3 regions of the Brevibacterium sp. HMSC08F02 genome follow, and region 1 is predicted to be linked to each of the others. Evidence: riboswitches for the same ligand, from Rfam matches in the RefSeq annotation. Region 1 holds a riboswitch; each other region holds the start of a gene.
What was found. A riboswitch is a leader RNA that binds a small molecule or an ion and turns the genes downstream of it on or off. The one in region 1 is predicted to bind thiamine pyrophosphate.
Positions count from the first base shown of each region.

Region 2: it holds a riboswitch for thiamine pyrophosphate, as region 1 does, so the genes downstream of both, HMPREF3172_RS03445 (ECF transporter S component) here and thiM (hydroxyethylthiazole kinase) in region 1, are expected to answer to the same signal.
Region 3: it holds a riboswitch for thiamine pyrophosphate, as region 1 does, so the genes downstream of both, thiO (glycine oxidase ThiO) here and thiM (hydroxyethylthiazole kinase) in region 1, are expected to answer to the same signal.

Region 1 covers NZ_KV789351.1:79,180-89,225, reverse strand. Annotated here, with positions in the region: gene HMPREF3172_RS04330 (acyltransferase family protein) at 1-878, shown strand, start outside; gene HMPREF3172_RS04325 (acyltransferase family protein) at 1,073-3,139, shown strand; gene HMPREF3172_RS04320 (AMP-binding protein) at 3,188-4,495, opposite strand; gene HMPREF3172_RS04315 (pseudouridine synthase) at 4,644-5,684, shown strand; gene HMPREF3172_RS04310 (HsmA family protein) at 5,762-6,172, opposite strand; gene guaB (IMP dehydrogenase) at 6,423-7,943, shown strand; TPP riboswitch at 8,170-8,263, shown strand; gene thiM (hydroxyethylthiazole kinase) at 8,251-9,108, shown strand; gene thiE (thiamine phosphate synthase) at 9,105-9,803, shown strand; gene thiD (bifunctional hydroxymethylpyrimidine kinase/phosphomethylpyrimidine kinase) at 9,800-10,046, shown strand, end outside.
Region 2 covers NZ_KV789348.1:3,036-13,081, forward strand. Annotated here, with positions in the region: gene HMPREF3172_RS03440 (DEAD/DEAH box helicase) at 1-2,856, shown strand, start outside; TPP riboswitch at 2,963-3,088, shown strand; gene HMPREF3172_RS03445 (ECF transporter S component) at 3,114-3,836, shown strand; gene HMPREF3172_RS03450 (ECF transporter S component) at 3,851-4,543, shown strand; gene HMPREF3172_RS03455 (ABC transporter ATP-binding protein) at 4,540-6,006, shown strand; gene HMPREF3172_RS03460 (energy-coupling factor transporter transmembrane component T family protein) at 5,993-6,907, shown strand; gene HMPREF3172_RS03465 (DUF445 domain-containing protein) at 7,001-8,266, shown strand; gene dnaB (replicative DNA helicase) at 8,415-9,764, shown strand; gene HMPREF3172_RS03475 (hypothetical protein) at 9,927-10,046, shown strand, end outside.
Region 3 covers NZ_KV789344.1:16,000-26,045, forward strand. Annotated here, with positions in the region: gene HMPREF3172_RS01475 (MFS transporter) at 1-480, shown strand, start outside; gene HMPREF3172_RS01480 (aspartate dehydrogenase domain-containing protein) at 499-1,314, opposite strand; gene HMPREF3172_RS01485 (DUF808 domain-containing protein) at 1,311-2,300, opposite strand; gene HMPREF3172_RS01490 (YceD family protein) at 2,479-2,994, shown strand; gene rpmF (50S ribosomal protein L32) at 2,997-3,200, shown strand; gene rnc (ribonuclease III) at 3,205-3,915, shown strand; gene mutM (bifunctional DNA-formamidopyrimidine glycosylase/DNA-(apurinic or apyrimidinic site) lyase) at 3,915-4,847, shown strand; TPP riboswitch at 4,910-5,016, shown strand; gene thiO (glycine oxidase ThiO) at 5,002-6,087, shown strand; gene thiS (sulfur carrier protein ThiS) at 6,084-6,320, shown strand; gene HMPREF3172_RS01520 (thiazole synthase) at 6,268-7,134, shown strand; gene HMPREF3172_RS01525 (ThiF family adenylyltransferase) at 7,131-8,195, shown strand; gene smc (chromosome segregation protein SMC) at 8,224-10,046, shown strand, end outside.

The DNA.
Region 1 (10,046 bases):
TGCCGCGGGGTGAAGTGAACACTGCTTACGAAGATCTCGACCCTAACGTGTATCCGGGCGCTCACATCGCGTTTTGGGATGAAGATCGCAAGCTCCCCGAAGCAGATGTGTTTCCTGCCCCTGAAGACGCATCCGAGTTCAGATCACCGTACATTCACCGTGGTTGCCATCAGCAGCCAGGGGACAAACCAGGGGGAGACGTCGTCAAGGTTTGTGAAGACGAGGACCCTCCCGCGCATCCAACGGCGCAGATTGTTCTGACGGGTGCTTCATTAGGAGGCCACTGGCAAGCTGCTTTCAACACACTCGCCAAGAAGTATGGCTGGGAAGTCACCGTTCTGGACAAAGGTTCGTGTCCACTTGGCTCTGAAGAAAGCATGGACACGGCCTGCGGAAGGTACAACAAAAACCTCATTAAATGGCTGGACGAACACCACGTTGATCTGGTCGTGGCTCCGGGGTCCCGAATCGACACGAAAAAAGACGAAGAATACATTCTTGACCGAGCCCCGTACTGGTGGGAGCAGATCACCGGTACGGGAACGAAGCTAATGCTCATGCGGGCCGCACCCCAGGACGATGACCACAACATCCCGCCGTGCCTTTCCGACGGTGGCACGCCGCAGGAATGCGGTTTGCCGAAGAAATGGCTGAAAGAGGACCCTCAGACAGACCTGCCTGAGGGGGCGTATTCCATGGACATGACGGAATACATCTGCCCCGCCATAAATGATCCCAGCAAGGAGAACTGCGACGCGGTTGTAGGAAACATCTTGACGACCTACGATCGCGGTCATTTCACGGCACCGTTCTCCCAGTCCCTGGCGAGCGGGCTCGAAAAGGAGATGCAGAAGGACTTTGACTGGCTGCTGAAGTAGCGCCGCTGAACGAATGGACGGCGCGCAAATATCCCAGGTGGCAACTGTTAGTTCACTTGTCTGCAACTCGCAGCCGGCAGAGTAATTGAATTGGCGTTCAGCCTTTACCAAAATCGAGTAAGTCGAGACATGCTGTAGACGTCGAGTAGAGATGAAAGTTCGCTGCTGTGAATACGCCGGTGCGAGTATCGTCAATGCTGAGTGTCCCCGAACGCAGATTCCGTCCTGAGCTTCACGGAGTCCGCGGGCTTGCGCTGCTCGGCGTTGTGCTCTTCCACCTGTTCGGCCAAGGGCGAATCTCAGGCGGCATCGACATCTTTCTGGCGATCACCGGCTTTCTCTTCGTTGGCATGCTCCTGCGGGAGCTGAACAGCACCGGCCGGATCAACCTGACAAAATACTTCGGCCGACTATTCAGACGAATATTCGTGCCCGCGGCCCTCGTCATTGGTGTGACGGCTGTTGCTGCCTTCTTCATCGTGCCGAAAACCGACCACCGGCAGATATTCGCGGAAGCGCGGGCATCGCTTCTGTACGTCGAGAACTTTGAGCTCATCCGCTCACAGCTGGCTTATGGTGCAGCGGGCCCACAGACCTCGCTGTACCAGCACTTCTGGTCCCTATCCGTACAGGGACAGTTCTATGTAGGACTCCCAATTTGCTTTGCCCTCGTGGCGATCATTGCAGGTGCCACTCGGCGCATGCGCTTCGTGAAGACAATCGCCCTAGCACTCACCGGCGTACTGGTCGCCTCATTGCTGTCGGCCATCATCCAGGGGCACTACGCGCAAGACGAAGCGTATCTGTCGACGTGGACCCGCCTGTGGGAGTTTGCCTTTGGCGGGCTTGTGGCTCTTGTTCTTGACCGCATCCAGCTGAACACCAGGTGGAGGTTTGCTGCCGGGTGGATTGGTCTTGTCATGATCGCGGCCACCGGCTTTGTCTTCGATGGCGGACAGGTGTTCCCCGGCCCGTGGGCGCTGTGGCCGCTGGTGGGATGGCTGCTCGTGATGATCGCGGGTGACCTCAGCGGCACCCCGGCAGAAAGGTTCTCGTCCTCGAGGTTCCTCACATCAGCCCCCGTGCGGTGGTTTGCCGACCGGTCCTATGGCATCTACCTGTGGCACTGGCCGGTGCTCATCTTCTACCTGAACATCATAGACCAGCCTGCCGCCGGCATCAGGGGAGCCGCGGTCGTCTGCGTCATCGCAATCGTTCTGGCTGCACTGACCTACCGGGGTGTTGAACAGCGCTTGGCCCCGCGATCAACATCCCGCATCGGCGGAGTGTTCAAACGCAACAAGACGATGATCTCCGCGGGTGCTGCGGCAATGCTGGTGGGCGCACTTGTCATCACCCCGCTGACCCAAACGAACTCGAACGTTGAAGCTCACTCTGCATACGACGACCTCGATTCGGATACATACCCCGGTGCTGACATTGCGTTTTGGGAGGACAACCGTGAGCTGCCCGAAGCAGATGTTTTCCCGGCACCTGAAGATGCTGGAGCCTTCGTGGCGCCCTACTTTCAGCAGGGCTGCGAACAGCGGTGGGGTGATGACCCGGGCACTGACGAAGTTCTGGTCTGTGAGGATGAGGAAGCTCCGTTGCAGCCGACAGCAACAATTGCTCTGGCCGGTGGGTCCTTCGCTGGCCATTGGGAGACGACATTCAAGAGTCTCGCCAAGAAGTACGGTTGGGAAGTCCTCGTACTGGACAAAGGCGGCTGCCCCTTGGGCGGTGAACCATCCCCAGACTCAATGTGCGGCAAGTACAACGAAAACCTCATCGAATGGCTCGATGACAACGACGTTGACCTTGTAGTCACATCGGGCTCCCGCACGGACGAACAGGAGGATGAAGAGTACATCCTGGACCGAGCCCCCGACTGGTGGGAGCAGATCACCGAGACCGGCGCGAAGCTGATGCTCATGCGAGCCGCACCGAAAGACGACAACCTGAACATTCCTCGGTGCATATCCGGTGGCGGCGCACCACAGGAATGCGGCATCGAAAAGAAATGGCTCGACGAAGACCCGCAGACAGACCTTCCTGAGGGTGCCTATTCCCTGGACATGAAGGAATACATCTGCCCCGCCATAGATGATCCCAGCAAGGAGAACTGCGATGCGGTGGTCGGTAACATCCTGACCAGCTACGACAACGGTCACTTCACCGTGCCGTTCGCTCAATCCCTAGCGCACGGGCTGGAAAAGGAAATGCGGGAAGACTTCGACTGGCTGCTGCAGCAACCCAGCTGACGAACCAGGCTCCAGCTAGGCAAGACTGCAGCCCAGCAAGACGGCCACTCAGACCAGGTGAATCCGGCCTTCGGCATCAACGCGGGCAGCAACTCCGGTGCGCAGCCATTCGCCGTCATGCGAATCGGCGGTCGCAATCGGATTGCGCCAAAAGTTCTTCAGCAGGCCGGGACCGCGCAGCTGCAGTTCACCACGCGCACCCTCACCATCAGCTGAACCAGCGCCAGCCGAACCAGCCGAATCCCGGCCCGGCACCTCGTCAGGAGCGACCCCGCCCATGGCGGTGCCGGTGCCTTCGGCAACTCGGACATCAATGCCGGTGCCCTGCTCAGGAGAGCCCACAGACCCGGGAGCCTTCACAATGTCCTGGGCTGTGACCAGCAGACCAACACCCGCGGCAGCACCGGGGGAGTACAGGCCGAAGAAGTGCTTAGCCCTGTAGGCGCGCGCAATCTCAGCACCCACCCGCGGGGACGACACAGCGCCGAGCACAAAAATCCGCTCAATGTCACCCGGAGCAAAACCAGCAGACGTCGCGCCGGGAAGAGAAGCAAGAAGTGCGGCCTCGGTGCCGGTGACAACCGTCGAACCGGCTTTCTGCACAAGGGCCGCTGCAGAGCCAGGCTGCGGATCAGCTGACAGCACGACCGCAGCCCCCAAGGACAGAGGCGTCAGAATCGACGTGTGCAGAACCGCTGGGTTCCACAGGGGTGAGGCGGTCTGCACAACGTCATAGCCGTCAATCCCCATGGCCTGCGCAACAGCAGGCTGCGCCTCGGCCAAGCCAGCGTGGGTGAAAACAGCACCCCGTGGAATCCCATCAACAAGATCGATGTACTGAATGAGTGCGGTCGCAGCGTCTTCGTATTCAGCTTCCGTGTACGGATCGACGGCATCAACTGCAGTTTCAAACACCGAACCGCCACGGCCAGCCCCACGGCCACCACGACCAGCGCCAGCGCCAGCGCCACCGCGCCCGGCATCGGACACAATCCACTCAATGCCCAGGTCAACGCGTTTGGCGGCTTTCCACAGTTCTGCGGAAACAAGAGCAACCTCAATGCCCGCGTGGCTGATGACCGCTTCGAGGTCATCCGAATCCATCTTCGGATCCAAAGGAACGGGAATCGCACCCAAGTACCACGCGCCGAACAGCGTGTACACAGCCGAAGCGCTGTTGAGCGTCATCACGCCAATACGATCGCCGGGAAACACCTGATGCGCGGCAAGCACAGCAGCCGCCCGTCGTGCCCTATCGTCCAGCTGCGCGTAAGTCACACGCTCTGACGGAGTGACCAGCGCGATGCGGTCCCCGTGGTCGGAAACAACGTTCTGCAGCATGGTGGTGAGCTTCACAGCTTCTCCTGTCGATAAAATCCCGGCCCGGTCGACTTTATCGTGAATACGCCGACTTCGCGCCCCCTTTTCTCATATCCGCCCGGTAAGGGTATGAATGGGGGAGGTGCCCACTGCCAAACCCGCCCCGAGCCCCCAGGAGGTTGCGATGCGAAGTCCTCTTCCGCCTCGTGAGGGGATCAGCGCAACCCGCCTGCGCGCTCCCGGTGGGAAGCAGACCTCGGCAAAAGCCCACCTGCCGGTCCCAGAAACGGTCGAGTCCTGGCTGGCCCAGGAGTTCCCCGACCATTCGCCCCAGGACCGCGCCTGGCTCACCGAACACCCGGACGGCGGCTGCCTGACCGACGAAACCGGCCGCCCCGCAGGCCCGGACGACCCCGTCATGCCCGGCGGCTTCTACTTCTTCCACCGTCCGGTCCCGCACGAAGATCCCGTCCCGTTCGCCCTCACCGTGCTCCACGAAGACCGCGACATCGTGGTGGTCGACAAACCGCACTTCCTCGCCTCGACACCCAACGGCCGTTTTGTCCGCCAATCCGCGGTGACCCGCCTGCGCATCGAACTGAACGAACCCGACCTGGTGGCCGTCCACCGGCTGGACCGCGTGACCGCCGGGCTGCTGCTGTTCTCCCGCCGGCCCGAAACCCGAGGCGCCTACCAGGTTCTCTTCCAAAACCGCCGCGTGCACAAAACCTACCGGGCGCTCGCCTGGCTGCCGGACGATTTCGACCCCCACACTCTGCCGGCCGTCCGTCGCACCCGCCTGCACAAAACCAAAGGCGATCGCCAAGTGGTTGAAATTCCCGGGGCGCCCAACACGGAAACCCGGCTGCGGTTCGAGGGAATCCGCGGGCGAGCTGCCCGCCGACTCCCGCCGGAATCGGCACCGGTCGTAGGGCCGGAAGCCTCACTCCCAAATCACGAGGCGGAGCTCACCTCAATCGGCGAGTTCGCCTTAGAGCCGGTCACTGGGAAAACCCATCAGCTGCGCGTACACCTCAACGGGCTGGGTGTGCCGATGGTGGGAGATCCCGTCTACCCGGCTGACTGGGCGCCGGACCCGTACGACTTTTCCGATCCGCTGCAGCTGGTGGCAGACGGGCTGCAGTTCACTGATCCGCTCAGCGGGAAAGCGCGGGAGTTCCAGTCGAACTTCCCACTCAGCGTGCCCACGGGGCTGGCTCGGTGAGAGCGGCGTGGTGAGCGGCGCCTCGTAAGCCGGACCGGTACCTCGTCAGCCGGCCCTGCACCTCGTCAGCCGCACGCTCACGCGACCATTGAGGAGACCATTCCGGTCAGGTAGGGCACCAGCCAGATGGCCCACACAGTCACGGAGAACTTGTGGAAGATGGCCTTGGCGCGTTCGGTGCCCTTGATCATCACAATGAGCGCCCAGAAGAAGTGCACCGCCATGAGGATCAGCGCAATCAGGCCGGTGATCGCCATGGTGATCGACAGGATCTGGGCGAGAGAACCATCGGGGGCGTTCGACATTGTCGAATTGCCTGCGGCGGCAATGCGGCGCATGACCTCGGTGCCGGAAGCATCGAATAGCAGACCCAGTCCGAACAGGGCCACGTGCGGCCAGGTGAGGGTCTTCTTCAGCCGCTCGGCACACACGCCGATCGTGTAGAAAACCAGTGCCAGTGAAATGAGGACAATCGCAAGAATCAGCATGCCTTCAGCCTCGCGCGTTCCTACTTTCTGCACATCGCGCAGAAAGCTGAACTTGGGGTCATACTTTCGGCTGATTCTGCGCGTGAGCGGCACCAAGCGCACCGCCCACATGACCATCCAACCCGCGCCGCTTACGCGTGCGCGAACCCCTTAGGATAGGTTCAGAAAAAAGCCGCGGACGGCAGGCACGTGTCAAGCACATGTCCCGCGCACATCAGGCGGCAGCGGTCCAACCGGAGGAAGGGTTCTCGTGCCAGAGGTTCACCAGCATTTCAAAGACGCAGAAGATCCGTTTTCGCTTACCGGCTTGACCTATGACGACGTCCTGCTGCTGCCGGGCGACACCGATGTCATCCCGTCGGAAGCTTCGACGAAAACCCGGCTGACGCGCGAACTCGACATCGCGGTTCCGCTGGTCTCAGCCGCTATGGACACCGTGACGGAATCCCGCATGGCAATCGCCATGGCCCGCTTCGGCGGTCTGGGCATCATTCACCGCAACCTGTCGAAAGAAGACCAGGCTGCCCAGGTCGACTACGTCAAGCGCTCCGAATCCGGCATGATCACCGACCCGGTGACGATCACCGCCGAAAAGTCGCTCGAAGAACTCGACTACATGTGTGGCCAGTACCGCATTTCCGGCCTGCCGGTGGTTGATGACGATGACACGCTGGTCGGCATCATCACCAACCGCGACCTCCGCTTTGTGCCGCGCGCTGACTTCGCCACCACCACGGTCGGCGAAATCATGACCAAGATGCCGCTCATCACCGCCCCGCATGACGTTTCGGCTGAAAAGGCCTACGAACTTCTGGCAGAACACAAGATCGAAAAGCTCCCGCTGGTTGATGAAAACAACAAGATCCAGGGCCTCATCACGGTCAAGGACTTCGTCAAGCGCGACGAATACCCCGACGCTTCGAAGGACGGCGAAGGCCGCCTGCTCGTCGGTGCCGCGGTCGGCTTCTACGGCGATGCCTTTGAGCGCGCGGGCCTGCTGGCCGAAGCCGGTGTCGACGTGCTTGTGGTCGACACCGCCAATGGCCACGCCCGCGGTGTGACGGACATGATCAAGTCGCTGAAGAAAGACCCGGCGTTCAAGAACGTGCAGGTCATCGGCGGCAATGTGGCCACCCGCGCGGGCGCTCAGGCACTCATCGACGCCGGCGCTGACGCCATCAAGGTGGGTGTGGGCCCGGGCTCCATCTGCACCACGCGCGTTGTCGCCGGTGTGGGCGTCCCGCAGGTCACCGCAATCAACCTGGCGTACCAGGCCGCCCGCGAAGCCGGAGTGCCGGTGATCGGCGACGGTGGTCTGCAGTACTCGGGTGACATCGGCAAGGCTCTTGTCGCCGGCGCTGATTCGGTCATGCTCGGCTCACTGCTGGCCGGCTGTGAGGAAAGCCCCGGCGAACTCGTCCTGGTCAACGGCAAACAGTACAAGGCTTACCGCGGTATGGGTTCGCTGGGCGCAATGGCGCCGCGCAAGGGCAAGTCATACTCGAAGGACCGCTACTTCCAGGCTGATGTCGCCACTGACACCGACCTCGTGCCGGAAGGCATTGAGGGCCGCGTGGCCTACCGCGGTCCGCTGCGCCAGGTCGCCTACCAGCTGACCGGCGGCCTGCGCCAGACCATGTTCTACGTGGGTGCCCGCTCGATTCCGGAACTGAAGGACAAGGGCCAGTTTGTGCGCCTGACCACCGCGGGTCTGAAGGAAAGCCACCCGCACGACATCCAGATCACCCAGGAAGCCCCCAACTACCACTGATCCGTCGCAGCCTGACCGGCTGCTGCTGTGAATATCGGCTGTGCGCCCGAGCCTCTGGCCGGGTGCACAGCTGTTTTTCTGGGTTTATCTCACGAGGTGGAGGTCGCGGTTCTCGGGCCTGCTGGGCTGGTCTGCTCGGCTGGTCTGCGGACCGGTCTGCGGGGGAGCGGGACTGTGCCGTGGCTCTGCGTCATGCGCTTGTGTCAGTGGTGGGTGTTAGGGTGAGCGAAGTGACACGGGGTGCCGTTATACAGCGGCTGAGATTAACCCGTTGAACCTGTGTGGTTAGGACCAGCGAAGGGATGTCATGGAACTCAAAGACTATGCGGGCACGCTGCTTGAGTCTCTGCGTGAGCGCACGCCTTTAGTGCACTGCATTGTGAACACGGTTGTTCAGCAGTTCGCCGCGAATGTGCTTTTGGCAGCGGGTGCCAGTCCCGCCATGATCGACCACGAAGCCGATGCCGCTGATTTCGCCGGCGTTGCAGATGGTCTGCTCATCAACTTCGGCACCCCAACATCGCACCAGTACCTGTCAGCCGACGCTGCCATCGACACCTTCAACCAGGCCGGTAAACCGTGGGTTCTGGACCCCGTGGGCTTTGGGATCTCCGGGCACCGCACCTCCCGGATTGTGCGCGCACTGAACAGCCGCCCGGCCGTTGTGCGCGGCAACGCATCCGAAATCATCGGTCTGGCACAGCAGTCCGGCAGTGCCCGCGGAACCGACTCAACACACTCAGTTGACGACGCCCTCGGGGCAGCCGCAAGCCTCGCCCAGACCGGCATCGTCGTCGCTGTTTCCGGGGAGTCCGACGCCATTGTCTTTGCCGACGATTCCGGCACGCACACCGTGACAATCACCGGCGGCAGCCCCTATATGCCCAGCGTCATCGGCACGGGGTGCTCGCTAGGAGCGCTCACCGCCGCCTATGCGGCAGCGGCCGCCCACACTCCGCAAACACAGGACCTCAGCCAGCAGGTAAGCACCGGCGTGGCTGCAGCGACAGCGCACCTGCACTTCACCTCGGCCGCCCAGTCAGCGCACAAAAGAGCCAATGGGCCCGGCACATTTGCCGCGCACTTCCCCGACGGCCTCTACGCTGCCCGGCCTGAAGACCTAGCCCGGATCCAGACCACGTGGACAACAGGAGGAACCGCATGAGCGCACCACTGGGCCGCCTGTCCGAATACAGCACTGACCTCTACCTGGTGACCGACACGGCGATGGCCGAAAGTGTTGGCCGCACAGTCGCCGACACCGTCGCCCAGGCAATTGCCGGGGGAGTGGGCATTGTGCAGGTGCGCGATAAGCACATTGACGACGCCGGCTTCGAAAAACTCACCGTGAGCGTGCTCGATGCTGTTCAGCAGGCCCGTGAGGAACACGGCATCGACACCGAGATCCCTGTTTTCGTCAATGATCGCGTTGATGTCGCCGCCCGTCTGCTGGAGCAAGGCCGGAAAGTCCACGTGCACGTGGGTCAGGGCGACATGTCAGCAGACGATGTTCGCCAGCACATCGGTGTGGAACCGCTGCTGGGAGTTTCAGCCCAAGAACCCGAACACTTTGAACGCGCCCGCAGTCAGGAAGTCGATCTGCTGGGCATCGGTCCGGTGTACGCAACCCAGACCAAGGAGACCGGTCGCAGCGCCATCGGCGCTGACGGTTTCCGGAAACGCGCCGAAATGGCGGGCCTGCCCGCTTTTGCCATCGGCGGCATCAAAGACCACAACGCGGCAGCCCTGCGCGGCACGGGTGCTGCGGGAATCTGCGTCGTGTCAGCCATCATGACCGCACCCGACCCAGCGGCGGCCGCGCGCAGCATCCTTACGGCTTACACAGGAGAAAACTCATGACCGCAACCGCCCCTCGTCCTCCCGTCGCCGTCACGATCGCCGGCACTGACCCGTCCGGCGGTGCGGGAATCCAGGCGGACCTCAAAACCTTCACCGCGCGCGGTGCCTACGGGGCCAGCATCATCACGGCTCTCGTCGCACAGAACACCCACGGGGTCAGCCGCATCTACGAAATCGACCACGACTTCGTGATCGATCAGTTCGATTCGGTTGTCGACGACATCTACGTTGATGCCACCAAGT
Region 2 (10,046 bases), on a different contig from region 1:
GCGAGGCCGCCTCTTCCGCCACCTACCCCTCCGAGCATCCCGTTGTCAGATGTCGCACTTCTGACGAACGCTTCGAGCGATCCCAGCCTGGGCCCCGTAATTACAAGCGAAATGCAGAGTGCAGATCGGGTCGACATCATCATGTCGTTCATCAAGTGGTCAGGCATTCGTCTTATTCACGATCAGCTGCTCGATCTGCGGCGCAGGGGAGTACCGGTGCGGGTACTCACAACCTCCTATATGGGTGCCACTGAAAAGAAGGCGCTCGACTTCCTGGTCAAGAACTGCGGGGCCGAAGTCCACATCAGCTACGACAACAAGACAACCCGTCTGCATGCCAAGGCATGGATTTTCCACCGGAACACGGGTTATGACACCGCGTACATCGGAAGCTCAAACTTGAGCCATGCGGCAATGGTTGATGGCCTCGAATGGAATGTTCGCGCCTCGCGGGTACAGACACCGGAACTGGTCGAAAAGTTCGAAGCAACCTTTGAAAGCTACTGGCAGTCGCCGACGTTCGAACCGTACGATCCAGAAGCTGACGGTGAACGTCTCGAAAAGGCACTCAACGAAAGCTCAACGAACAAAACTCCGGTTTCATTGTTGGCTAGTTCGCTCGACGTGCGCCCCTACCCGCACCAAGCCATCATTCTGGATGACCTCCAACACGAGCGCCAGGTTTTGGACATTCACAAGAACCTCGTGGTGGCTGCAACTGGTACGGGTAAAACCGTGGTTGCGGCGTTGGACTACCGCCGTTTGTGTCAGGACACCGACGGACCGCGTCCACGCTTGCTGTTCATTGCTCACCGGCAAGAAATTCTCGAACAATCCCTACGGACTTTCCGCGATGTCTTGGGCGATGGGTCGTTCGGTGAACTTTTCTCGAGCGGGTACCAACCCACAGCGTGGGATCACGTGTTTGCGTCGATTCAATTGTTCTCGAAAGAAGAACAACTCTCCCGCTTTGCGCCGGGACACTTTGACGTCATCATCATTGACGAATTTCACCATGGCATGGCTGATTCGTACAGCAGGCTCATCAGCCACTTCACTGAGTACCGCGAATTTCTTGGCCTTACCGCGACCCCCGAAAGGGCGGACGGGCAGAACATTGTTGCGCACTATTTCGGCGGCCGCATCGCCAGCGAGCTCAGACTGTGGACAGCGTTAGATAACGACCTCCTAGTGCCGTTTCACTACTTCGGGATTGCTGATGGTGTCGATGTGTCCGATGTTCAGTTCACAGCGGGTGGTTACAGTGTTTCCGGCCTGAACAAGCTATACACAGGCAATGATGCCCGTGCCCGGAAGATCATTGAGGCAACCACCGACATCGTCTCTAACACCAGCACTATGAAAGCCCTCGGCTTCTGTGTGTCTGTTGAACATGCCGAGTACATGGCGCGAGTCTTTAACGAAGCTGGTATCCCATCCGAAGCTGTCACGGGACAAACGCATCCAAGCATTCGGACTGAAGCCATCGAAAAACTTGCTCGTGGCGAACTCAATTGCCTCATGGCTGTCGATATATTCAACGAAGGCTTCGACCTGCCTGCGATCGACACCATCCTCATGATGCGCCCAACCCAGTCGGCCACCATCTTTATGCAGCAGCTGGGCCGCGGCTTACGCCGCTCTCCAAACAAGTCGGTCCTTACGGTCCTCGACTTCGTTGGTCACCAGCACAAGAATTTCCGCTTTGACATCAAACTGCGTGCGCTCACGGGTCAAGGGCGAAAGAGTCTCCAACAAGCAGCCAAGAAAGGGTTCCCGTTCCTGCCGGCGGGATCGCAGATTGTGCTCGACTCAGTGGTGCAGGAAGAGGTTGTGAGCAACCTGAAGAGTCAGCTTGACATGAAGATCGGTGCCTTCCTGGCGGATGTTCACGAAAACTCTTCAGAGATTGAGAGACAGCAAGGCCTGCGGCTGAAGGAGTACCTCGACAGGACGGATCGCGATCTATCAGCTGTATATAAAGCCAGCGCCAAACGCACGTACAGAGGGGGAACCGGGCCCAACTCGTGGCAGCAATATGAAGCCTGGGCCAATACGCGAGGCAGTTTTCGCCCCAGTGTTGCCGAACAGCTTCTGCTTGAGCGGATGCGCAGTTTTGTGCACGTTGATGACCCGGATAGGTTCCGCGGCTATCGGCGAGTTCTGAACGCAGACGCTGTAACACCCGAGCTTGCGCGGGATCCGCTGGCACTCATGTTGTACTACTCGTTCTGGCCAAGCGGGCACTCGGAGGGCATTGAAGCAGGACTCGAACACCTCCTGCGTGCTGATTATGTGCGTGACGAACTGGGCCAGATCATCGAGTTCCAAGAGTCCCGTTCGCGGGTGGTCCCGCAACCCCTAAGTGGTGGTCTGGACACTCACCCGATCCGCAGTCACGCAACATATTCACGTGAAGAACTACTTGCGGGCCTGGGTGTGGGATCACTCAACAGCGAAAAACCCGGCAGCATCCGCGAAGGCGTCAAATGGGTTCCCGAACTGAAAACCGACATCCTTCTAGTGACCCTGAACAAGTCGGCAGCTGACTATTCGCCAAGCACCATGTACCGCGACTACGCGTTGACGGAAACGCTTTTCCACTGGGAATCACAAAGCCTCACGCGGGCTGAGTCACCCACTGGACAGAGGTACATCAACCACGAACGTGATGGTTCGAACGTCGTGCTGTTTGTGCGTGAATCCAAGGTCGGTGAGATCGGAACCGCACCGTACACCTGCCTGGGTAATGCGCGGTACGTCAGTCATGAGGGCGAAAAACCCATGCAGATCGTGTGGGAGCTTGAACGACCAATGCCAACGCGGCTGTTCGAAGCTGCCAAGGCGGTTCAATAAAACCTGCCGAACAGACCGCTGCTGCTATAACACCTCGGCGGTCCACCCAGAACCCGCCAGACCACCCAATCCCGTGCGCCAGCGCACTGTCCTTGCTAAGGTATCGGCCGTACGACAGGGGAGCGCCTCGGATCAAACCTAGAGATCCGAACAAGGGCGCTGAGAGTGCGATGCCGCAGACCCTCGAACCTGCCCGGTTAGCACCGGCGAAGGAAGTCGAGCACACTCTTGACCCCTCCTTGCCTTGAGGAGGACTCATGACACAGGACAACCGTGTCCAAACCGGACACACAAACAACCACACCAACCCAAGCAACCCGAACACCACCTCGTCATCACAGACGAAAAACCCACAGCCGCAGAACCGCCAAACAAAAACCAGCCTGCGCTGGCGGACCGTTGACATCATCGTCACCGTGGTCATCGCAGTGGCCGTTGGCGTCATCTTCTGGGGAGTCGCCGCCATCTGGGGCGTTTTCGAACTCTGGACCGTCGCATTCCCACCGCTGGTCGGCCTGTTCGGCGGCATCTGGGTGCTCGCAGGCCCACTCGCCGGAATCATCGTCCGCAAACCCGGCGCCGCCCTCATCGCCGAAACACTGGCCGCTGCCGTCGAAGCCGTGCTGGGCTCCAACTTCGGTTCAACCGCCATCATCTCCGGCCTCCTGCAGGGAGCCGGCGCCGAAATCGTGTTTCTCGCCTTCCTCTACCGCAAGTGGAACCTGCCCGTCATGCTCCTGTCCGGCCTCGGAGCGGGCATCACACTGGTTGTCGGCGAAATCGTCATGTACTACGCCAAATGGGCTATGACATTCAAGGTCGTCTACGCCGTGTGCGGAATCGCATCCAGCATTATCATTTCCGGATTGGGTGCATGGCTCCTGTGGAAGGCAATCGTGCCCACAGGCGCACTGTCAGCCTTCGCTTCCGGGCGAACGACAACCACACCCCGCCAGCACACAACCCCCAACCGCACATGAACTGAAAGACCTCGATGACCCACACCGCACACACCACGCCCACACGCAGCCTCACATGGCGCACTGTTGACATCATCGTCGCGGCGGTACTCGCCGTCGCACTCGGTGCCGTGTACTTCGCGTGGACGTCCCTGCGGCCGGTCATCGACGTCCCGTTCAACCTCGTGTTCCCACCCACCACGGGCCTAGTCGGCGGCCTTTACCTGCTGGCCGGGCCCGTGGGGGCACTCATCATCCGCAAACCCGGCGCCGCGATCGTGTGCGAACTCATCGCCGCTGCAACCGAAGCTCTCCTGGGTTCCGTTTTCGGCCCGGTCATCCTGTTCACCGGCCTGTGCCAGGGCATCATGACCGAACTCGTCTTCGCCCTGACCCGCTACCGCCGCTACACCCTCGGCATTTCCGTGCTCGCCGGCCTCGCACCCGCCATTTCGGTGTCCATCACCGACAACATCTTCTGGAACGCCGGCTGGGCCTTCGAATGGCAGCTGGTCTTCGCTGCCTGCGCCCTGGTCTCCGGCCCCGTATTCGCCGGCCTGGGCGGCTGGTTCGTCTACCGCGCCATCCGCCGGACCGGAGTGCTGACCGGATTCGCATCCGGCACCGACCCGCGCCCGAGGCGCCGCTCGCCTCACGCCGCCTCCTCACCCGAAGGGGCGGGTCACCGGGGGAGCCCCTCAGAAAGCGAAAGTCCCGCAGATTCGTGACCACCACCTCGTCATCCCGACCCGCGGCAGTATCCGCCCGCGGGTTCACCTGGTACCACTCCGGCCGAGCCGAACCGGCCGTTTCCGACCTCGACCTTGAAATCCCAGCCGGCCAGAAAGTTCTGCTGGTCGGCGGTTCCGGCGCTGGAAAATCAACGTTCCTTCACGCCGTTGCCGGTGTCCTGCCTGATGAATCCGGCGAACAGTTCGGCGAACTCCTGGTTGACGGCCTCCCACCGGACCCCGCCCGCGGAATCTCCGGGCTTGTTCTGCAAGACCCCGATTCGCAGGTGATCCTCGCCGAAGTCGGCGACGACGTCGCCTTCGGCATGGCCAACGTCGGCATCCCAGCCGCAGACATCGCACGCCGAATCCCCGAAGCCCTCGACATTGTGGGCCTCGACGTCCCGCTGACTCACCCGACGGCAGCCCTGTCCGGCGGGCAGAAACAGCGTCTGGCCATCGCCGGGGTTGTCGTCATGCAGCCGGGCCTGCTGGTGCTTGACGAACCCACCGCCAACCTCGACCCGGCAGCCGTCGAATCCGTGCGCGACTCCATCATCGCCGCGCAAGAAGCCACTGGCGCCACCATGCTGATCGTCGAACACCGCCTGCCGGTGTGGACCGAGCACGTCGACCGGATCGTGGTCCTGGGTCCCGGCGGTGTGCTCGCCGACGGCAGCCCCGACACCATCCTGGCCGACCAAACTCTGCGCCCCTCACTGGAGGCAGCCGGGCTGTGGCTGCCCGACGCCGCCCTGCCCACGCCGTACGTGCCGACCATTGGCGAAACCCTCATGACCGCCGACGGCCTGGGCGTTCAGCGTGAAAACAGCGAACCCGTCGCCGAACTGACCGCCGCCATCCACGCCGGCACAGCGCTCGCCCTGACCGGCCGCAACGGTGTCGGCAAATCCACCACCGCGCTGACCCTGGCCGGTCTGCTCAAACCCGCCTACGGCCAGCTCACCGCGGCAGACCAGCTGACCACCCTCAACGGCACAGTCCGCCAACCCAAACACAGTGACCCCTTCCGGTGGAGCTCCCGCGAACTCGTGCCCCGCATCGGCATGGTGTTCCAAGAACCCGAACACCAATTCCTGCGGCCAACTGTGCTTGACGAACTGCGCTTTGGCCCGCAGCGCGCCGGCTGGGATCCCCAAGCGGCAGACGACCGCGCCGAACAGCTCCTGGCAGCGCTGCGCCTGGAACATCTGGCTGACATCCATCCGCAGCAGCTCTCCGGCGGTGAAAAGCGCCGCCTGTCAGTGGCCGCAATGCTCGCCGCCAGGCCGCGCATCCTCATCATCGACGAACCCACCTTCGGCCAAGACGCCCGCACGTGGCGAGCGCTCGCCGAACTCGTCATCGACGAACTGCGCGCCGGCCAAGCGGTCGTGACCGTCAGCCACGACGAACCCTTCATCGACACCCTGGGGGCGGTACGCTGTGAATTCGCCTGACAACACTCCAAACACCACCGCCCAGCCGACCCCAGCACCCGGTGAGGGTGCGGCGGGCAGCCCGGCGGCGCCTCGTGCCGTGATCCTGCCCCGCTCAGCAGCTCCCGTGCAGGTGGACCTGCTGGTGCCCATTCGCCGGCGCACCGCCTTTGTGCGCGCCAACCCGCTGTCGAAGATGGCGCTCGCGTTCATCCTCATGTGCGGTGTGCTGTTCAGCATCGACATCGTCAGCGCATCCGTCATGCTGGCCCTGCAGGTGCTCCTGTTGCCGTTGACGGGCCTGCGGATCGGCGCGATGCTCAAACGCTTGTGGTTCCTGCCCGGCGCGGCCCTCATCGCCGCCTGGGCCACAACAATCCTGGCGGAGAAAACCGGCGACGTGCTGGTGCACATCGGTCCACTGCTCATCACCACCGGATCGCTGGCCTCCGGTACCGCAATCGGCGTGCGCGTGCTGGCGCTCGCCCTGCCTGGAATCGCCATCGCATCGACCGTCGACCCCACCGACTTGGCCGACGCACTCGTGCAGAAGCTGCACCTGCCGGAGCGGTTCGTCATGTCAGCGCTCGCCGCCACCCGCCTGGTCACGCTGTTCACAGCCGAATGGCAGACGCTGTCCTTTGCCCGCCGCGCCCGAGGTGTCGGCCCCGACACGCTGCTCCGCCGGCTTGGGGGAGTGGTTCCGGTGGCATTTGCGCTGCTCGTCCAGGCAATCCGCCGCGGCACCCGCCTGGCGATGGCCATGGAAGGCAGGGGCTTTGGCACCAGCCGCCGCACCCAGCTGCGCCAGTCACACTTCCACCCGCGGGACGCAGTGATTGTTGGGGTTGGGGTTCTTATGAGTGCGGCAGCCATTGGAGCGGCCGTTGCAGCTGGGACGTGGAACCTGATCCTCACCTGAGGCGGCCTCGCCAGTGCCAGGGGTTGCCGTTCGCGGCCGGGGTGACCGGCGGCTGCGGCTGACCGAGCCTGCGATCACTGGAAGAATGAGTGTGTGAGCACTCAGCAGAACACACCCGTGACAGAAGAAGACCGCCGCATAGCCCTCCGGCGCATGCGCACCCTGGCCACCGGCCTTCTGGTGGCCGCGGCGCTCATCTGGTTGGCCACCGTCATCTTCACCGACAGCACGGGCGTGTGGGGCTTCGTCAAAGCCGGTTCCGAGGCGGCCATGATCGGTGCTCTGGCCGACTGGTTTGCCGTCACCGCGCTGTTCCGCCACCCGCTTGGTCTGCCGATTCCGCACACCGCGATCATCCCGCGCAAAAAGGATGTGCTCGGCGAAAGCCTGTCGGCGTTTGTCGCATCGAACTTCCTCACCTACGACACCGTCGCCCCAAAGGTGGAATCCGCTCGTGTCACACAGCGGGTCGGCGCGTGGCTGAGCAAACCCTCCTCGCAGGATGCGGTGGTCCGCCGAGCAGGCATGGGCCTGCAGTACGTGCTCGATCGGGTTGACGACGACGCCGTTGCCGACCTCACTCGCGACGTCCTCGTTCCCCGGCTCATCCAAGTGCGCAAAGCACCTGTGCTGGGCCGCCTCATGCAGGAGATCGTCGCCGATGGTGCGCACGAACACCTGGTCGACCTCGTTGCCGGGGAAGCTCACTCCTGGCTGCTGTACAACCCGCAGGTGGTTGATGACATCGTCAGCCAGCGCGCCCCCGAATGGGTGCCCAGGTTCGCCAACCGCATGGTGTCGGACAAACTGCACCGCGAAATCGTCGGCTGGATCGCCGATGTGCGCGACAACCGCAGCCACCGCGCTCGCGGAGCGCTCAACGAATGGCTGACCGGCATCGGCACGCAGCTGCAAGAGGAATCCTCACTGGCTGAGCGGGTCGAGGCGACCCTGGCTGACATGCTGTCGCGCGAGGCGGTGGTCACCTCGGCTGTTGCCATGTGGGAATCGACATCCCGCCTTCTGCGCGAATCCGTGCTTGACGCCGACGGCACCGTCCAGCAGAAGCTGCGGGACGGGCTGGCCGAATTCGCCGCCCGCATGACAGACGACGAAGCCTTTGCGAACAAGTGGAACCACACACTGGCCGTCGCCGTAGCCGACGGCGTGGAGTCCTTCGGCGGTGAGCTCACCAGCGTCATATCGGACACGATCGCCAGCTGGGACGCACGCGAAGCTGCTGAAAAGATCGAACTCTACGTGGGCAAAGACCTGCAGTACATCCGCATCAACGGAACCGTCATCGGCTGCCTGGCGGGCCTGCTCATCCGCACCGTCGCAGTGCTCATAGGGGGTTGAGCCTGCCGCTGACCAGGTGACCCCAGCCCAACCGGGCGGGGCGGAGGAGGTGCCCTCCACCTCGTGAGAGGACCGGACCGGTCATGTCCGTGGGTGGCCCTATGATGGTGAGCCGCGGGGAAGCCCGCGCGTAGGGGGAGAAAGACTGATGGCAGACAACACATGGGAACACGCAGACGCCGGTCTGCGCACACCACCGCAGGACCGTGACGCCGAAGCCAGTGTGCTCGGCGGCATGATGCTGTCAAAGGACGCAATTGCGGACGTTGTCGAACTCCTGCGCGGTGACGACTTCTACATCCCGTCGCACGAAACCATCTACAACACCATCCTCGACCTCTACGCCGCTGGTGAACCCGCAGACGCCGTGACCGTGGCCAACGCCCTGTCCAAAGCCGGCTCCATCGCCCGGATCGGCGGCCCCGCCTACCTGCACACCCTCATTTCGTCCGTGCCCACGGCAGCCAACGCCGGCTTCTACGCGAACATCGTTCGTGAACAGGCCATGCTGCGCAAACTCGTCGAGGCCGGCACCCGCATTGTGCAGATGGGCTACGACGCCGAAGGCGACACAGAAGACCTCGTCAACCGGGCACAGGCCGAAATCTATTCCGTCACCGAACGCAACGCATCGGAAGACTACGTGCGGCTGTCAGAAGTTCTGGGGCCCACAGTTGAAGAAATCGAGCGCTCCGGAGCCCACGACGGCGACACCATTGGTGTACCCACCGGCTTCTACGAATTCGACGAACTCACCAACGGCCTGCACGCCGGGCAGATGATCGTCATCGCCGCCCGCCCCGGTATGGGCAAATCAACGCTGGCCCTGGACTTCGCGCGCTCTGCCGCCATTCATAACAGCCAGACCACCGTCATCTTCTCGCTGGAAATGGGCCGGCAGGAACTGACCATGCGCCTGCTGTCAGCCGAATCCGGCATCCCACTGCAGGCCCTGCGCCACGGCGACCTCGACCAGAGCCGCGACTGGACCACCCTGGCCAACACCATGGGACGCATCAACGACGCCCCGCTGTACATGGACGACTCCCCGAACATGGCGCTCACCGAAATCCGGGCCAAGTGCCGCAGACTCAAACAGCAGCATGACCTCAAAATGGTCGTCATCGACTACCTGCAGCTCATGACCTCCGGTAAGCGCGTCGAATCACGCCAGCAGGAAGTCTCCGAATTCTCCCGTTCGCTCAAACTGCTGGCCAAGGAACTCGAAGTCCCCGTCATCGCACTGTCCCAGCTGAACCGTTCGTCCGAACAGCGCACGGATAAGCGCCCTATGGTGTCTGACCTGCGTGAGTCCGGTTCGATCGAGCAGGACGCCGACATGGTTCTGCTGATCCACCGCGAAGACGTCTACGACCCTGAATCGCCGTCGGCAGGCGAAGCGCAGATCATCGTCGCCAAGCACCGAAACGGACCCACCGGCGAAATCACCGTCGCATTCCAGGGCGCGAAGTCGCGCTTTGCGAACATGCCGCGGTAAGCGCGAGCGTTTGGTGCCCGGGAGCGGCAGGCGACCGGCACCTCGGGCCCGAAAACGTTACGGAACCGGCACCTGAGAGCCGACTCGGAAAAGTGTGCATAAACGCTGGACGGGGTAGACTGAGCGTGAATGTCCTAATCCGCTTTAGTGAAGAGGTCACTTATGCAGGTCATCGGTGCCATCATCGCCCTCATCGTTTTCGTCGCCATGTGGGTACTTCTGCCCGCTCTGTGCGTCGCAATCGGCTGGGTTATGTGCTGGATCTACGAGCTTGGCCGCCGC
Region 3 (10,046 bases), on a different contig from region 1:
GGCGAAAAGCACGGCCTGTCGGTTGTCGTCGTCACTGCGCTCATCACGGTGCGGACAGTTGCGACGATCGTGTCGCGTGCGTTCATGGGTGCGCTGACAGCCCGGTTTGATCCGATGCTTCTGCTGTGGCTGTCCTCACTTGCCGCCGGCGTTACGGTCTTCGCAATTCCCCTGTGGGTGTGGGTGCCGTTCCTCGCGATCATCATGGTGGTCTCCGGCTTCGCTTTCGGGCTCACACAGCCGTTGACGATGACGTGGGTGTCGATGCTGGCAACACCGGGCAACCGGGCCGCCGTCATGTCGATCCGCCTGGCCGGCAACCGCCTGTCACAGGTGGTCATGCCGATTGCGGCTTCGGCCGTAGCCTCCGTCGCCGGGGTCGGCTCGATCTTCTTCTTGTCAGGCGGGGTGCTGATGTTGGCAGCAGGCCTGACTCTGCGGGCACCTCGCCCGAAAACCGCCGAGGTGCCGGACCGGTGAGGTGCAGGGCAGCTGGGTTCAGCTGCCGGCCAGTTCCAGCAGGTCGCCCACGATTGAAATTGCCGTGAGAGCACTCGTCGACGGATTGTGCGGTGAGGGAGCACTGGAGATGCGGAACGTGAAGTCGCCCGCCGCACCGGAGGCTTCGATGTCGTGGAACGTGGGGTCGTCTGATCCGTTCCCGATCAGCTCGACGCGCACTCGGGCCAGTGAGGCCCGCAGGGACTCGGGCGACGCGCGGCCGTCGGGAAGGTCCCGCTCGGCGGTTGCCCAGGCCAGAGCTGTTGCCACGTTGAGGTTCGAGGGGAACTTCTCAATTGCCTCTTCCGGGTCACCGCCAAAAACCTGCGCGGTCTGCCCAGCCGGCAGCTGTTTCAGGCGCGTGCGCTCGTCATCGCTCATCCAGTCCTGGACGAGGGTGGACGCCTTCTTCGTCGTGGTGATGGACACGTGATCAAAGCCGAGCAGAGCGGCTGAGCGCAGCACGTCGAAACCGCCGATCGCACCATTCGTGACCACCAGGTTCGGCATGCCCAGCAGCACCTCGGCCGTCTGCTGATCAGCCAGCGCTCCCACACTGGTCAGCACGAACGGCTTGCCGATCGCGGCAATTCGCGGGGCGTAGGCGCGCACTGCGGCACCGCCGGCGCACTCAACAATGACGTCGGCGCCCTCAGCCGCCTCTTCCAGACGGTCCTGCCCGAAGATCGGGATGTCGGACTTTCGATCAGTGTCGCGGTGGACAACAGCCCCGCACACTTCGACGGGGCGGCTCTCCAGCAGACTCCGAATGTCGTTGGCGATCGTGCCCATGCCGATAAGCAGTGCTTTCACTGTGTCCTCCCTGACGAACCGTTTGCGGCCGCCGAAGCGGTGCTTTCGTCAAGGTTCTCAGCGCTCTTCCTGTGCAGCAAGGGGTAGAGCACCCAGAACGCGATCGTTCCGGCCACGAGTCCCAAAACTGCCGAAAAGAACGTGTTGACCAGCCATCCCAAAGCCGCACCGAACGCTCCCGTGGCTGCGGCAACCGCGGTTTCACAGGCGTGGACGAAGTCGTAGATCGGGCTGAAGCCCAGATCGTGCATGCCGACCAGCAGAATGTGACCGCCGACCCACAGCATCGCGATGACGCCGACAATTGAGAGTGTCTTCATGACAATCGGCATGGCCTTCACAATGCCGAGCCCCAGCTTTTCGGTTGAGGGCTTCTTCGCCAGGTGCAGTCCGACATCGTCCATCTTCACAATGATTGCGACGACCCCGTAGACCAGGGCCGTGATGAACAGGGCAACCACGATGAGTGAAATGAGCCTGGTCCAAAAACCCATGTGGTCGACCGTGGACAGTGCGATGACCATGATTTCGGCCGACAGGATGAAGTCGGTGCGCACAGCCCCGCGGACGATCTGCTTTTCCTGTTCGGGACCGCGTTCGACCGCCGGAGCCTCTTTCGCATGGGAACGGCCGAGAGCCAGTTCCCACAGCTTTTCGGCACCTTCGTAGCTCAAATACAGCCCGCCGATCATAAGCAGGGGAGTAAGTGCCCACGGGAGGAATTGGCTGAGCAGCATGATCGCCGGCAGGATGAACACCAGTTTGTTGATGATCGACCCGCGGGCGATTTTCCACACAACGGGGAGTTCGCGAGCCGGCGAAAAGCCGTCGACATAGCGCGGGGTGACTGCGGCATCGTCAACAACAACACCGGCGGCTTTGGCCGAGGCCCGTCCTGCGGCCGCGCTGATATCGTCGACGGATGCGGCAGCTGCGCGCGACAGTGCGACAACATCGTCAAGAAGAGCGGCAAGACCACCGGCCATAGGAGGATCCTCACTGTGTGAATGCAGGTCAGCCAGATTCTACGGGCACTATCTGCACCGGGAGCACAGCAATTTGCCCGGCCACGGCGGCCTGGACTAGAATGGAACGCTGTGTGTCATCAGGGGCGCACATATTTCGACGGCCATCAAACACTGGGAAACGCGAAAGGGGAGAGCCGTGGAACGCAAAGATCTGCAGCTCGACCTGCGCAAGCTCGGCGTAGCCGACAAGCCCGGCGCGTGGACCGATGTCGACGTGACCGTTGCCGCCCCTGAGGACTTGCGGAACGAAATGATCGGCGTCCCGGAAGGGGATCCGCTCACGGTTCGTCTGCGGCTGGAAAGCGTTGTCGACGGCATCTACGCCTCGGGAACCTTCCAAGCCCTGGCCAAAGGTCAGGACGCGCGGACGCTCGAGGACCTCGAACTGCCCCTGTCAGTCGACGTCCAGGAGCTCTTCGTCTACGAACGCGGAGAAGACGAAGACTCCTATGCCGTTGAACGCGATAAGATCAACCTCGAACCGCTCATCCGCGATGCAGTCGTGATGGCGCTTCCGCTCAACCCGGTGGAATCGGATGACGATGGCGAATTTTCGTACACCGTCGGCGAATTCCCCGAAGACGAAGAAGCGGGATCGATCAACGATCGCCTCGCGGCACTGAAACATCAGTTAGAGAAGAAAGAGAGCTAGACGTGGCTGTTCCGAAGCGTAAGATGTCGCGCAGCAACACCCGCCACCGTCGTTCGCAGTGGAAGGCTCAGGTCCCCGGCCTGGTCAAGACTGTGGAGAACGGTCGCGTTGTGTACTCGCGCCCCCACCACGCAAAGCTGGTGGAAGACTCCAACGGCAACCCCCTGTTCCTTGAATACAAGGGACGTAAGGTCGCTGACGCCTGACACTATGACTGAAGCGCAGAATCTGCGTGAACTCAACGAGCGTCTCGGGATCGACATTGATCCCGAGACGCTTCGTCTTTCACTCACACACCGTTCCTACGCCTTTGAAAACGGCGGCATCCCCACAAATGAGCGCCTGGAGTTCTTAGGCGACTCCGTGCTGCAGCTGGTTGCCACCGAATGGCTGTTCCACAACAACCCGGCAATGGCCGAAGGGCGTTTGGCGAAAATGCGCTCCGCCGTCGTCAACACCCGTGCCCTGGCCGCTGTTGCCCGTCAGTACGGCATCGGCGACTACCTTCTGCTGGGCAAGGGCGAAGAGCTCACCGGCGGGCGCAACAAAGACTCGATCCTGGCTGACACGGTCGAAGCGATCATCGGCGCCTGCTACATCAGCCAGGGCCGGCAGGTGGCGGAAGACCTCGTGCACAGGTTCGTTGACCCCATGCTCGATGACGCCGTCAACCTCGGTGCCGGCATGGACTACAAAACCACCTTGCAGGAAGCCGCCGCGGACCTCGGCCTGGGAGTCGTGACTTACGAGATCACCTCGGAAGGACCCGACCACGCGCGCGTCTTCACGGCACAGGCCCAGCTGGGCGACACCACGTGGGGCAGCGGTGAGGGAACGTCGAAGAAGAACGCCGAACTCGTCGCCGCCGAAGCAGCCGTCAAGGCCATCCGGGAGAAACACCCCGACTGGTCGCGCGCCTGATGCCGGAACTTCCGGAAGTTGAGCACGTTCGCCGCGGGCTTGAACCGTGGGCGGTCGGCTCGCGAATCGAATCCCTGCGGGTGCTCGACCCGCGCATTCTGGGCACCACCTCGCAGCGGACGGTCGATCCGACCGCTGTTGACCGTCTGACCGCCTCAGTTCCCGGCGGTCTCGTCGAAGGGGCGTGCCGCCGCGGCAAGTTCATGTGGCTGCCCCTGGCCACAGGCTCCGTCTTTCCCGACTCCGCTTCCGAGGTGCCGGCTGGCTGGGCAGTGGCCCTCCACCTCGGCATGTCAGGGCAGGTGAGGATCCACACCGCCGCCGATGCCGTGCATCGGCACACCAGGGCCGTGTTCGACATGTGCTCAGCCGACGGGACCCCGTGGCAGATGCGGTTTGTCGATCAGCGGATCTTCGGCCACATCGGCCTGGAGCCTCTCGTGACGGGGCTTGGCTCGCCGCGTCTGGTTGCGGCATCCGCCGCCCGGATTGCACCGGACCCCTTCGAGGACGGATTCGATGCGGAAGGCTTAGCGCGGACTCTCAAGGGCCGCCGCACAGCAATCAAGGCCGCTCTGCTGGATCAGGGCGTGGTGTCCGGAATCGGCAATATCTACGCTGACGAGGCGCTTTTCGCCGCGGGAGTCCACCCTGCCGCCCGGACCGACCGCCTGCGCATCAGCCGGATTGAAAACACCCTGCACGCCGCCCGGGACGTCATGGCCCGTGCCATTGAGGCCGGCGGAACGAGCTTTGACGAACTGTACGTCAACGTCAACGGCGAATCCGGATACTTCGACCGCAGCCTGGGCGTCTACGGCAAAGCCGGCAGTCCGTGTACCCGGTGCGGTGAAACCGTGCGCAGCAGCACGATTGCCGGACGCACATCCCACTGGTGCCCCACCTGCCAGAAACCCCAGAGGCGGTACTGACACCGCCCGCTTGTTCCAAGAGCGCAGGCTATTTGCTCCAGCACCGTCGGAGGCTTACTCTGAGGGCGGTTCATGGGAGCCGGGACACGCCCGGCTGAGAGGGCGAAGCGGCCGACCATCAGCACTCGAAGCGGATCATGCCGACGTGAGGAGAATGGTGAAGACAGCGGTCATCGGGGCGGGAATCCTCGGACTCGCCACAGCCCTGCGGCTGCAGCGCGCAGGCCACGATGTCACCGTTTTCGATCCCGCGCCGGTCAGCGGAGCCTCCTACGCGGCCGCCGGCATGCTCGCCCCCGTTGCTGAAGTCCAGTTCGGCCAAGACAGTCTGCTGCCCATCATGCAGAAAGCCCTCGATGAGTACCCGGAGTTTTTGGACTTGCTCGGGGTACCGCACGAGGCGGTCGGCTACGAAACCGCCGGAACCCTCCTGGTGGCAGCAGACCCCGGCGACCGCGAACACCTCGAACGAATGGAGAGGGCCTACGAAGCGCGCGGACTGGCGTTCAACCACCTGCCCGGGAGCAGGCTCACGCGTCTCGAACCCGCCCTTGCTCCGGGCCTGTCAGCCGGGGCTGAAATCCCCAGTGACTTGCGCATCGACCCACGCCGTTTCACGAACGCCCTGCTGGAAGCACTGGGACCGGAGGCACTTGTCCGGCAGTGCGTCACCCGCCTGGACGGTGCGGCCGTCGAAACCGCTGACGGCGTTCTTCACAGCTTCGACACGACAGTCGTGGCCGCCGGCATGGGCATCGCCGACATCGCGGGGCTGCCTGAAGACGCGGCACTGAGCCTGCGGCCGGTCTACGGCGATGTCATCCGCGTGCGAGTACCCGAAAACCGTCTGCGCTTCGGCCCGTTGCTATCCCGCACTGTCCGCGCCGTCGTCACCGGCCGCAGCGTGTACGTCGTGCCGCGGGCAAGCGGCGAAATCGTCATCGGCGCATCCGTCCGCGAAGACCGCCCCGACACAGACCTCGGCAGCGTTGCCGACCTCCTGGCTGATGCCATCACGGTTGTTCCCGGGTTGCGCGACTGCGACCTCATCGACGTGACCACCCGCGCTCGCCCCACAACAGAAGACGACATGCCAGTGGTGACACGGACTCAGGTGAGCGGCACCTCGGCAGTTGTTGTTGCAGGAGGACTGTCCCGGCACGGCATCCTCCTGACCCCGTACGTATCCCGCCTGGCGGCCCAGGCCGCCGACACCCACCCGGAAGGAAGGATCCCATGAGCATCAAGGTCAACGGCACCGAGCAGGAGCTTGACGGCAAGCTCACGGTGCTTGACGTCGTGGCGCGCACGACCGACAAGGAGTTCAACCCGGACGGAACACCCGCAGACGGCAGCCGACCCGGCATCGCAGCAGCACTCAACGGAGCTGTCATCCCAAGGGCCCGCTGGGCAGAAACGGATGTCGCAGACGGGGCGGTCATCGACATCGTCACAGCTGTGCAGGGAGGCTGATGTGCAGCCGCTGACAATCGGCCCGACCACCCTGACCTCCCGGCTCATCATGGGAACCGGCGGGGCCGTCGACCACACCAACCTGCGGGCCGCCCTGCAGGAATCCGGCACCGAACTGACAACCGTCGCCATGCGCCGCTACAGCCCGACGGAAGCCGGTTCGCTGTTCGCCATGCTGTCCGAACTGGACATCAAGGTGCTGCCGAACACAGCCGGCTGCTACACCGCCGCCGACGCTGTGCTCACCGCTGAACTGGCTCGCGAAGCGTGTGAAACCTCGCTCGTGAAGGTCGAAGTCATCGCGGACGAAAAGACCCTCCTGCCGGATGTCATCGCAACCCTCGAAGCCACGGAGATGCTCGCCGAGCGCGGCTTCGTGCCCTACGTCTACACATCGGATGACCCGGCCGTGGCCAAGCGACTGGAATCCGCTGGTGCTGCGGCCGTCATGCCGCTGGGTGCGCCGATCGGCTCCGGCCTGGGCATCCTCAACCCGCACAACATCGAGCTCATCTGCTCGCGCGCCTCTGTTCCGGTGGTGCTGGATGCCGGGATCGGCACTGCTTCCGAGGCATCATTCGCCATGGAGCTGGGATGTTCCGCTGTTCTTCTGGCCAGTGCCGTCACGCGCGCCGAAGACCCCGTTGCCATGGCGCGCGCCATGCGCATGGCCGTTGAATCCGGCTACTGGGCGGCACGCGCCGGCCGGATTCCCACACGCCGGCACGGTGCTGTTGCTTCCAGCAGCTTTGATGGAATCGTCACAGGCCACGACCCGGCCGAAGGATTCCGCGGAATGGGGGTCACACAGTGACTGATCAGACGCACCTCAATCTGACACCGGAGGACGCGGATCGCTTCCGCCGGCAGATGGGTTTGGCCGGTTTCGGCGAAGAAGGCCAGGCCAGGCTTCTGAAGTCGCGCGTCGCTGTTGTCGGCGCGGGCGGGCTCGGAGCTCCCGTCCTGCAGTACCTGGCGGCAGCCGGTGTCGGCCACATCGAGATCATCGATGACGACGTTGTCGAACGCAGCAATCTGCACCGCCAGGTCATCCACTCTGAGTCTGACATCGGCAGGCTGAAAGCAGAATCAGCCGCCGATGTGTGCCGCGGTCTGTTCCCCGGCATCGAACTGACCCTGCACACCGACCGACTGACCGCCGATAATGCCCTGCACGTGCTGCGGGATGCGGACCTCGTCATCGACGGCACCGACAGTTTCGATTCCCGCTACCTCATTTCCGATGCGTGCGAAATGCTGCGCAAACCCGTCATCCAGGGTTCGGTCCTGCGCTTCTCCGGTCAGGTGGGCGTCTTCTGGGCGGGAAAGACCGGCACCTACCGCGACCTCTACCCGGAAGCCCCTGACGCGGGCTCCACACCCACGTGTGCGGAAGCCGGAGTCATCGGCGTGCTGCCGGGAATCATCGGCACGCTTATGACGATGGAGGCCATCAAGCTGCTCGCCGGCGTGGGTGAATCCGCACTCGGCTCGGTTCTCATCTACGACGGACTGGCCAGCACCATGCGGAGCCTCACGGTTGCCGCAGATCCCGACCGCGCACCGGTCGACCACCTCGACTCCGCGGCCGTCATCACCCCGGCAGCACTCGAAGCCCGCCTACAGGCGGACCAGCCGACCCTGCTGGTTGACGTGCGCGAAGCCGACGAGTACGCCGCCGGGACCATTGTCGGGGCGCACAGTGTTCCGCTCAGCGCACTGCTGGAGGGAGCGCAGCTGCCGGAGTCCGAGGCGCCGCTGACTGTGCTGTTCTGTCAGGCCGGTGTGCGCTCGCTGCAGGCACTCGACATTCTCAAAGCCCGAGGAATGCACGAGGGTGCCGCCAGCCTTGTGGGCGGAATCAACGCCGTCTGAGGCCGTACGTGCGGCTATGCTGATCTGAATGTTCCTCAAAACCCTGTCGATGCGCGGCTTCAAGTCGTTCGCGTCTGCCACCCGGCTTGAACTCGAACCGGGCATTACGTGTGTGGTCGGACCGAATGGTTCAGGCAAGTCGAACGTCGTCGACGCGCTCGCATGGGTCATGGGGGAGCAGGGAGCGAAGAACCTCCGAGGCGGAAAAATGGAGGACGTCATCTTCGCCGGCACCTCGAAACGGCAGGCCCTGGGCCGGGCCGAAGTCAGTCTGACGATTGACAACACCGACGGGGCCATCCCGATTGACTACACGGAAGTCACCATCAGCCGCACGCTGTTCCGCTCAGGCGGCAGCGAATACGCCGTCAACGGCGCACCCGCCAGGCTTCTGGACATCCAGGAGCTGCTCTCAGACTCCGGTCTGGGCAAAGAGATGCACGTCATCGTCGGCCAGGGACAGCTGGACCAGGTCCTTCACGCCGACCCCTTTGAGCGCCGCGGAATCATCGAAGAGGCCGCCGGTGTCCTCAAACACCGCAGGCGCAAAGAAAAAGCCGTCCGCAAACTCAACGGCCTGCAGACCAACCTCGACCGCCTGCAGGACCTGCGGGCAGAACTCGCCCGACAGCTGGGGCCCCTGGGCAGGCAGGCGCGTGCCGCACAGCGCGCCGCAACCGTCCAGGCGGAGCTACGCGATGCCAACGCCCGTCTGCTGGCCGATGACATCGTCCAAACAGAAGCCGCGCTGCAGAACACGGGCGATGCCCACGCGGAATCCCAGCAGCGTCAGCACCTAGAGGCACGCATTGCACAGCTGGAAGAGGAAATCTCTGAGGCGCGCACCGCCGCGGTGAAGGCGGAAGAAGAACACGACCGCCTCTCGCAGCTGCTGCGCAGGGTGGGGCAGGCTGCCACTCGAGCCAAGGCGGCAGCTGGCCGCGCTCGCGACCGTGTGGAATTCCTCCGCACACCCGCCCAGAAGCTCAGCGGCGACGAACCCGAAGCGCTGCTGGAGCGGGCCGAGCACTTCCGCGGTGAGCTCAGCGATGCCGAAGACCAGCAGAGCAAGAGGGCACAGAGCCTCGAAGAGCTGGCGCAGACCCGCTCGGAGATTTCAGGAAAGCTCGAGCAGGCAGAAGCCGCGCTGAAAGCCGCACGGGCGGAAATCGCCGAAAAGGTCCGCATCCGGGCCGGCCTCGAATCCGATGTCGAAACAGCCAACCGGGCTCTCGAGGGGATTGCCCGCGAAAAAGCTGACGCCGCGCCGGCACGCGACAAGCTCCTGGCCGACATCGAAGCCGCACGCGCCGAAGCCCAGCGTGCAGAAGCCGCCGCAGCTGAACTCGAAGGCGACCAGACCGGCATCGACGACACTGTGAAGGCTGCCGCGGACGCCACCGCGCAAGCTCAGAAGGCATTTGACGAAGCCAGTGCGCGCAGTGCCGAACTGACCGGTCAGCTGCGCAAGACAGAGGCCCGCATTGAGGCCCTGCAGCTGAGCGCCTCGCATTCGGCATCAGCCGAGGACCTCCTCGCCCTTGAAATCGACGGGGTGACCGGACGAGTAGAAGACCTCCTGGAGATCGAAGCGGGCTTCGAAACAGCAGCTGCGGCAGCACTCGGCCCGTTTGCGCAGGCACTGTTTGCCAGCAGCCATGCAGCAGGGCTCGCACTGCTGGACAGCACGGACGACGGTGCCGACGTCGACACCGTCATCGGCTCCACGGCCCAGACCAGCGGTCCTGAAGCTCGCGAGGTCAGCGGCGGCAGGCGAGCTGTTGACGTCGTGGCCTCGACGGATCCCGCACTGCACGCCGCCTTGCGGTCGGTGCTCAGCCGCACCGTCAT